2 regions of the Bacillus sp. LJBS17 genome follow, and region 2 is predicted to be linked to the other one. Evidence: riboswitches for the same ligand, from Rfam matches in the RefSeq annotation. Region 2 holds a riboswitch; the other holds the start of a gene.

Region 1 (3,778 bases), 1.6 Mb from region 2:
CGCGTTCTAGCCCGGATAGCGATGACCATTCTCCTTTGTCAAATGCTCTGCGTGCGGCTGCGATTGCTTTGATGGCGTCCTCTCGCCCTCCCTCGCTTACAGTTGCAATTTCTTCTTGATTAAATGGGTTGATAATACTGCGGATCTGTTCTTTTTCGGCACTGATCCATTCTCCGTCAATGAATAATGTTTGACTCATATAAGCCTCCTTGACGTAAATAAAGTTTGTTAAATAAAAATTTAATGTTTTTAACAACCTTAATCTAACATATGGTTTTTAAACTGTCAAAGTCCCATTTTGATTTTTCTTTTTGACTTTTCCTCATGTTTCGTTAAGATAAAGAACATAAAGAAATAACTTAACGGATTTAATTTTCTAAAGGAAAAGAGGGTCAGTATGGATGAAAATCCAGAATTTGCAGCTATAGAACAGGCTCGGGATCTTGTTATTGACTCCATTGCTGAAACGATGGATCTTTACGGAATTACCCGCAGTGTCGGGATTTTATATGGGACGATGTATATGAGGGATGAGATGACGCTTGACGAAATGCGTGAGGAGTTGCAAATGAGCAAACCAAGCATGAGCACTGGCGTCAAAAAGCTTCAAGACTTAAATGTAGTGAAAAAAACATTTCACCGGGGCATCCGCAAGCATACATTTGTGGCTGAGAAGGATTTCTTTAAATTTTTCACAAATTTCTTTCCACCTAAATGGGAGCGGGAGGTTCAAGTGAATGTAACAGCGATCGAGGAAGCACAAGCTGATTTACAAAAGGTTTTAAGCAAGGAAGATCTCGATGAGGATATCAAAAATGAAGCACTGCAGTTATATGATCAGCTGGAAAGCTCTAAAGCTTACTATGACTGGCTGAAACGGCTTGCTGAATCGGTGCAGACCGGAGAAATTTTTAAATTTATACCGATCGAAACAAAGTAAAGCAAAAAACGCCTGGGAAACCAGGCGTTTTTTTGATGTAACTACTACAAATTTGAAAAATACGGGAAAAACACCCCATTTACTTCCAAAATATTTGATGGTAATTTTATGTAGGTAAAATTTGTATTTGGCCTTTCAGAGGAGGTGAAAAGCGGGCAGGCCTGTTTAATTTATCATTTTTTAGGGGGAATTTTGTTATGAAACGCAAATTATTATCTTCTTTGGCAATTAGTGCATTAAGTCTCGGGTTACTCGTTTCTGCACCTACAGCTTCTTTCGCGGCTGAATCTACATCAACTAAAGCTCATACTGAATCCACTATGAGAACACAGTCTACAGCTTCATTGTTCGCAACAATCACAGGCGCCAGCAAAACGGAATGGTCTTTCTCAGATATCGAATTGACTTACCGTCCAAACACGCTTCTCAGCCTTGGCGTTATGGAGTTTACATTGCCAAGCGGATTTACTGCAAACACGAAAGACACATTGAACGGAAATGCCTTGCGTACAACACAGATCCTCAATAACGGGAAAACAGTAAGAGTTCCTTTGGCACTTGATTTGTTAGGAGCTGGCGAATTCAAATTAAAACTGAATAACAAAACACTTCCTGCCGCTGGTACATATACTTTCCGTGCGGAGAATAAATCATTAAGCATCGGAAATAAATTTTACGCAGAAGCCAGCATTGACGTGGCTAAGCGCAGCACTCCTCCGACTCAGCCTTGCGGTTGCAACTAATGTAAAAGACCGGTTAACGCCGGTCTTTTTTGCGTTTTACCCTCCCCCTTTTTCTCTAATCCCCGTTATCTTTTTTCTGGTTTAAAATTTAAATTGACAAACACTAGAAACAGGAGTAAATTCTTGAGTGTTCAATTTCATACAGTCTCTTTTACCGCTTAATCAAACACGAACGGGGGAACCAACGATTGGCTGTTTTATTAACAGCCTTGGGGTGAATCTTACTAAGTAAGAGGGGGTACTCTGAATCCCTAATCCGACAGCTAACCTCGTAGGCGTATACAGAGAGGAGGTCTATTATCGGCCATTCTTTGCAATGGTCTTTTTTGCTTCAAAAACGTTAATTCACTAAGGGAGATATGAACATTGGGAAGAATTAAAAATAAGCAATTTGCCGTGATCGGGCTGGGCCGGTTTGGCGGCAGCATTTGTAAAGAACTTCATAGAATGGGGCATGAGGTCCTTGCGGTTGATATCAACGAAGAAAAGGTCAATGCATATGCTTCTTACGCCACTCATGCGGTAATTGCCAACGCCACCGAAGAAAACGAATTGCTTTCATTAGGAATACGCAATTTTGAATATGTGATTGTTGCCATCGGAGCAAATATTCAAGCGAGTACGCTGACCACCCTATTATTAAAGGAGCTTGATATTCCAAATATTTGGGTAAAGGCTCAAAACTATTATCATCACAAGGTGCTTGAAAAAATCGGCGCTGACCGCATTATTCATCCTGAAAAAGATATGGGGGTTAAAATCGCACAAAGCCTTTCAGACGAGAATGTTTTGAATTACATTGATCTATCTGATGAATACAGTATTGTCGAGCTGCTGGCTACGCGCAAGCTTGATTCAAAATCGATTATTGACCTGAATGTAAGAGCAAAGTACGGCTGCACGATCCTGGCCATCAAACATCATGGAGATATCTGTCTTTCCCCCGCGCCTGAAGACATCATTCACGAGCAAGATTGCCTGGTGATCATGGGCCACAAAAAGGATATTAAACGTTTTGAAAACGAAGGGATGTAGACAAAGGTGACACTTCAAAAGGATAAAGTGATCAAATGGGTTCGGTTTACACCGCCTCAAGTGCTTGCCATTGGTTTTTTCCTTACCATTATCATCGGGGCTGTCCTATTAATGCTTCCGATTTCCACTACGAAGCCATTGTCATGGATAGATGCCCTTTTTACTGCGGCTTCCGCTACAACTGTTACAGGGCTTGCTGTTGTCGATACCGGCACTCAATTTACGGTATTCGGGCAAACAGTTATTATGGGGCTGATTCAGATTGGCGGGCTTGGATTTATGACATTTGCGGTCTTGATCGTCATGATATTAGGAAAAAAAATCGGCTTAAAAGAACGAATGCTCGTCCAGGAAGCCTTAAACCAGCCGACAATCGGCGGTGTCATTGGCCTTGTCAAAGTCTTGTTTCTGTTTTCGATCAGTATTGAATTGATAGCAGCACTCATTTTATCCATCCGGCTTGTACCTCAGTACGGCTGGTCATCCGGCTTGTTTGCAAGTTTGTTTCACGCAATATCTGCTTTTAACAATGCCGGGTTTTCGTTGTGGCCTGATAATTTGATGAGCTACGTTGGCGATCCTACAGTGAACCTCGTGATTACTTTCTTATTTATTACAGGAGGGATCGGATTTACGGTTCTGTTTGATGTGATGAAAAATCGGCGTTTTAAAGCTTTTTCTTTACATACAAAGCTCATGCTTACAGGAACGCTGATGTTGAATGCGATTGCTATGCTTACGGTCTTTATTTTAGAATACAGCAACCCCGGCACGCTCGGCCACCTGCATATAGTGGATAAACTGTGGGCGTCCTATTTTCAGGCAGTGACGCCGAGAACCGCAGGCTTCAATTCTCTAGATTTTGGAAGCATGAGAGAAGGAACAATTGTATTTACTTTATTATTGATGTTTATCGGAGCAGGAAGCGCATCAACGGCGAGCGGCATTAAGCTGACTACGTTCATCGTGATTTTAACATCTGTTATTGCTTACTTGAGAGGTAAAAAAGAAACGGTTATTTTCCGCCGTTCCATCAAATATCCGATTATCATTAAAGCTT
Region 2 (3,778 bases):
CAGAAAGCGCTGCATTGTATCCCGTTTCTTCCAATACCTCCCGCACTGCCGCTTCCTCAGCCGATTCCCCGGGATCAACCCTGCCGCCCGGCAAATCCCATAGAGGGACATCTTTTCGTTTCACCAGCAGAATTTGCTGACTTTTGTTCAATACGATCACAAAAGCACCTTGTGTATACACCGCCATACCTCCTTTTCCCGCAAAAAAGGACCAAGGTGATTCCCTTGGTCCTAGAGCTTTACTTTTTAAAATGATACGGCAGTGTGGCAACCATTATGTCCTTTTTCCAGAACAGCCGGACTCTGAGGAGAAAGGCCGATTGGTTGTGAAGGATGGTGTGCCAGCGTTTTTTCGTTATAAATTGCGGAAACAGCACCATAACGGAAAACTGTTCCTTCTTCGCTTTTGCCTCAACTGTTTCCAAAAACTTATCAAACGGATGGACAAGGCTTCTGTACGAGGAATGAAGCGTAACGAGACGCACGCCGTTATTAAGCTCTTCCCAGCGTTTTTCGAATTTCTTTTCCTGTTCTCTGTCAAATGACACGTGAACGGCGATCACTTGATCGGACAGTGATTTCGCATAGTGAATCGATTTTTGCACGACGGTGGTGACACCGGCCACAGGCACAATCACAACGGTGCCTTTGATTTCTTCCGGCTCTTTGTCTACGATGCGAAGCTGTTCACCAACCGCTGTATAGTGATTTTTAATCGCAAAAAACAGCAAAACGACGATAGGCATAAAGATTAACACAGGCCATACGACATTAAACTTCGTCACAAACAGAATGGATAGAACCATAAACGATATCAGAGCACCGCAGGAGTTGATCAGCATTTTTCCGATCCAGCCTTTTGGTTTTTGCTTGATCCATTTCATGCACATGCCGGTTTGTGAAAGCGTAAATGGAATAAATACGCCCACAGCATATAACGGGATTAAGTGCTCCGTCTGTCCTCCGAATAAGATAATGAGAACAATGGAGGCAAAGCCTAAAAAGATAATCCCATTTGAGAAGCCTAAGCGGTCGCCCCTGACTGTAAACATTCGCGGCATATACTGGTCTCTCGCCAGGTTGAAGGCAAGCTGCGGGAAGGCTGAAAATCCCGTATTTGCCGCAAGAACCAAAATAAGCGATGTGACACCTTGGATGACATAGTAGAACACATTCCGTCCGAAGGTTTCGGACGCAATTTGTGAAACCACTGTTTCATCAGGCTTCGGCGCCGTACCATACCCGTACGCGAGCACCGTGATGCCGGAGAACAGAATCGCCAGCAAAATCCCCATCATCGCAAGCGTTCTTGCCGCGTTTCGCGCAGGCGGGTTTTTGAATGCAGGAATCGCGTTAGAAATGGCCTCAACCCCGGTCAACGCTGAGCATCCGGAGGAAAAAGCCTTAAGCAGCAAAAACAGCGTAATGCCGGCTACAGGTGTGCCCAGCGGTGTATGATGGGCTGGCTGGTCTATTTGTCCTGTCATAAGTTTAAACAACCCGACTGCAATGAGAACCAAAAGCGCCACCACAAACAGATAAACCGGGTAGGCAAGAATGGATGCCGATTCCGAAAGACCGCGCAGGTTCAAAATCATAATCACTAACACGAGAAAAATAGCGATCGGCACATGATAATCATGCAATGCAGGAAAGGCTGACGTGATGGCGTCCGTGCCTGCGGAAATACTTACTGCTACTGTTAAAATATAATCAACAAGCAATGAACCGCCCGCAATCAATCCCGGTTTTTCACCGAGATTTTCTTTAGAAACGATATACGCCCCGCCGCCCTGCGGATAAGCGTAAATAATTTGCCTGTATGAAAGAATCAGTGCGAGCAGTAATATGAGAACGCCAACCGCAATCGGAATGGAGTACCAAAATGCGGCAGCACTGATTGTTGCCAAAATAATTAGAATTTGTTCTGTCCCATATGCAACAGATGACAGCGCATCTGAGGAAAGCATAGCCAAGGCTTTTAATTTCGTCAGTTTTTGCTCTCCAGCTGCTTGGGATTTTAGTGGTTTCCCAATCAAAAAACGTTTGATTGAATGATACATCGATGTCTTCCCCTTTTAATTTCTCATTTTTCAATTAAAACAATAAAACATCAGTGTCTTGCTCTCACATGTTGTTGATAGTCCTTTCTGCTATGATGTCTCTGTATGCGATTTGCATTCAAAAATGAACAACAAAAAACACAGAGGCAAACGGATGCCCCTGTGCCATAACATCGAACACAGGTTTCATTCATCTCCTCTCACGAACGCTTACGAGGTTAGCTGACGGATTCGGGCATATGAGAGTTAGCCCTACCTAAAAAGGATTCACCCCAACGGCAAAAAGCCGTTCTATTGGGTCCCCCGCTCTGATTTCAGATTAAGCGATTTGTTTTCTAAAAGAGATCATACTCCCGTTCCCGCACGTTGTAAAGAGGCTTATTGGCTGAGAGAAAAAAATAAAATGACAGGTTCCACAAATGGAATTTACTTACCAAAAATAAAAAAACAGAGGCTAAAATCGCCTCTGTTTTATTCTGTATCTGTCTTTCTTTTTCTGCGTCTTACGGCAATCCAAATGAACACTGCCGCAACCACCATAATGAGTGCCAGCACACCAATATACATCCATTTCTGGCTATGATCCTGTGTTGGTTGTTCTGCATCGGAACTGTTTGTTTCCGATTTGAGCTGCTGGTGGTTTGTAAACACCTGCTGGCTGTTTGTTTCATTAAGGACGGTTGCCGACTCATCGTTGCTGTTCAGATAACTGATGATCTCTTTTGTGACAGCCGCGCCATCTCCTTTTGACGGTGCAAAGACAGCCATTGTATAGCGTGAATCCCAAACCGATGCTTGGGTAAATACCACTTGTTTTGTCGTCTCATTCAGCATCTCGAAACCAGATACATCAAACGATCCGTTCTTTTCCTGCGGCACAAGCAGATCTGATGATTTCTCCTTCAGAAGAGAAAATTGATTGATCCCTCCTATGAAAATGAGGTTTCGTCCTTTCGCATCATTTGCTGTAACGTCAGATGATTTCTTTACCGTATATGAATGCTGTGCTTCGCTGCCAAAGGATTCCGTCACGAGAGAAAGCTCCTCAAGCTTCGATTGGCTTACGGTGTCAGGAAGCACGATTAACGTTGTTTGATCCTGGTTTCCGGCGTAAGGCAGCGGCCACTCTTGAAAATCCGCTGACGGAGACATGCCTTTGATGGCGTATGATAATGTACTGTTTTTATCGATAAAAACCCACTTTTCTTCATCAGTGGTGTTGCAAGGGTTGTTTTCCTTTAAACCGGTCGTGACGAACTGAATATCAATGTAGCGGTTTTTTTGCAGCAGCTTAGGGTCCACTTTCACTGTGACATGATAGAATCCGTTTTTATCTTCTTTTCCTAATTCATCAAGCCGGACCGAGTGCGGCTGGCCGTTGATCATCACTTTCAGTTCTACGGCCTGAGAGGCTGACTCGTTTTCAGCCGTTGAGGCTTGAATCGTTTCAGACTTTTTCAGTTTAAGCGACAGCTTCGCCAATTGGTTTTCATCTAAAACAGCCGAAGCCGGATAAAAATAATGTGCTGAAGATGTTTTGTCGGCTCCAATTGTGATATCGCCCGCTCCAAAATTCTCAAGGGTCAGCTTATCGCTTTCTTTTTTTTCAGTCTGCTGAAGCTTGCTGATTGAAAGTGTATCGCCGCTGAGCTGGCCTGTATATGTCTGATCTGTCATCACGCTGATTTTTTTAGTGAGCGCGTCCTCGGACGCCG

Evidence for each region. Region 2 has a riboswitch for cyclic di-AMP ahead of kimA (potassium transporter KimA). Riboswitches for the same ligand answer to the same signal wherever they lie in the genome.
Region 1: it holds a riboswitch for cyclic di-AMP, as region 2 does, so the genes downstream of both, ktrA (potassium uptake protein KtrA) here and kimA (potassium transporter KimA) in region 2, are expected to answer to the same signal.

What each region holds. Positions count from the first base shown of each region.
Region 1 covers NZ_CP079759.1:3,093,034-3,096,811, forward strand. Annotated here, with positions in the region: gene betB (betaine-aldehyde dehydrogenase) at 1-199, opposite strand, end outside; gene gbsR (transcriptional regulator GbsR) at 398-940, shown strand; gene bslA (biofilm surface layer hydrophobin BslA) at 1,138-1,683, shown strand; cyclic di-AMP (ydaO/yuaA leader) riboswitch at 1,829-1,977, shown strand; gene ktrA (potassium uptake protein KtrA) at 2,050-2,718, shown strand; gene ktrB (Ktr system potassium transporter KtrB) at 2,725-3,778, shown strand, end outside.
Region 2 covers NZ_CP079759.1:473,248-477,025, reverse strand. Annotated here, with positions in the region: gene mutT (NUDIX hydrolase) at 1-181, opposite strand, end outside; gene kimA (potassium transporter KimA) at 240-2,063, opposite strand; cyclic di-AMP (ydaO/yuaA leader) riboswitch at 2,256-2,399, opposite strand; gene KXZ66_RS02385 (cellulose biosynthesis cyclic di-GMP-binding regulatory protein BcsB) at 2,535-3,778, opposite strand, start outside.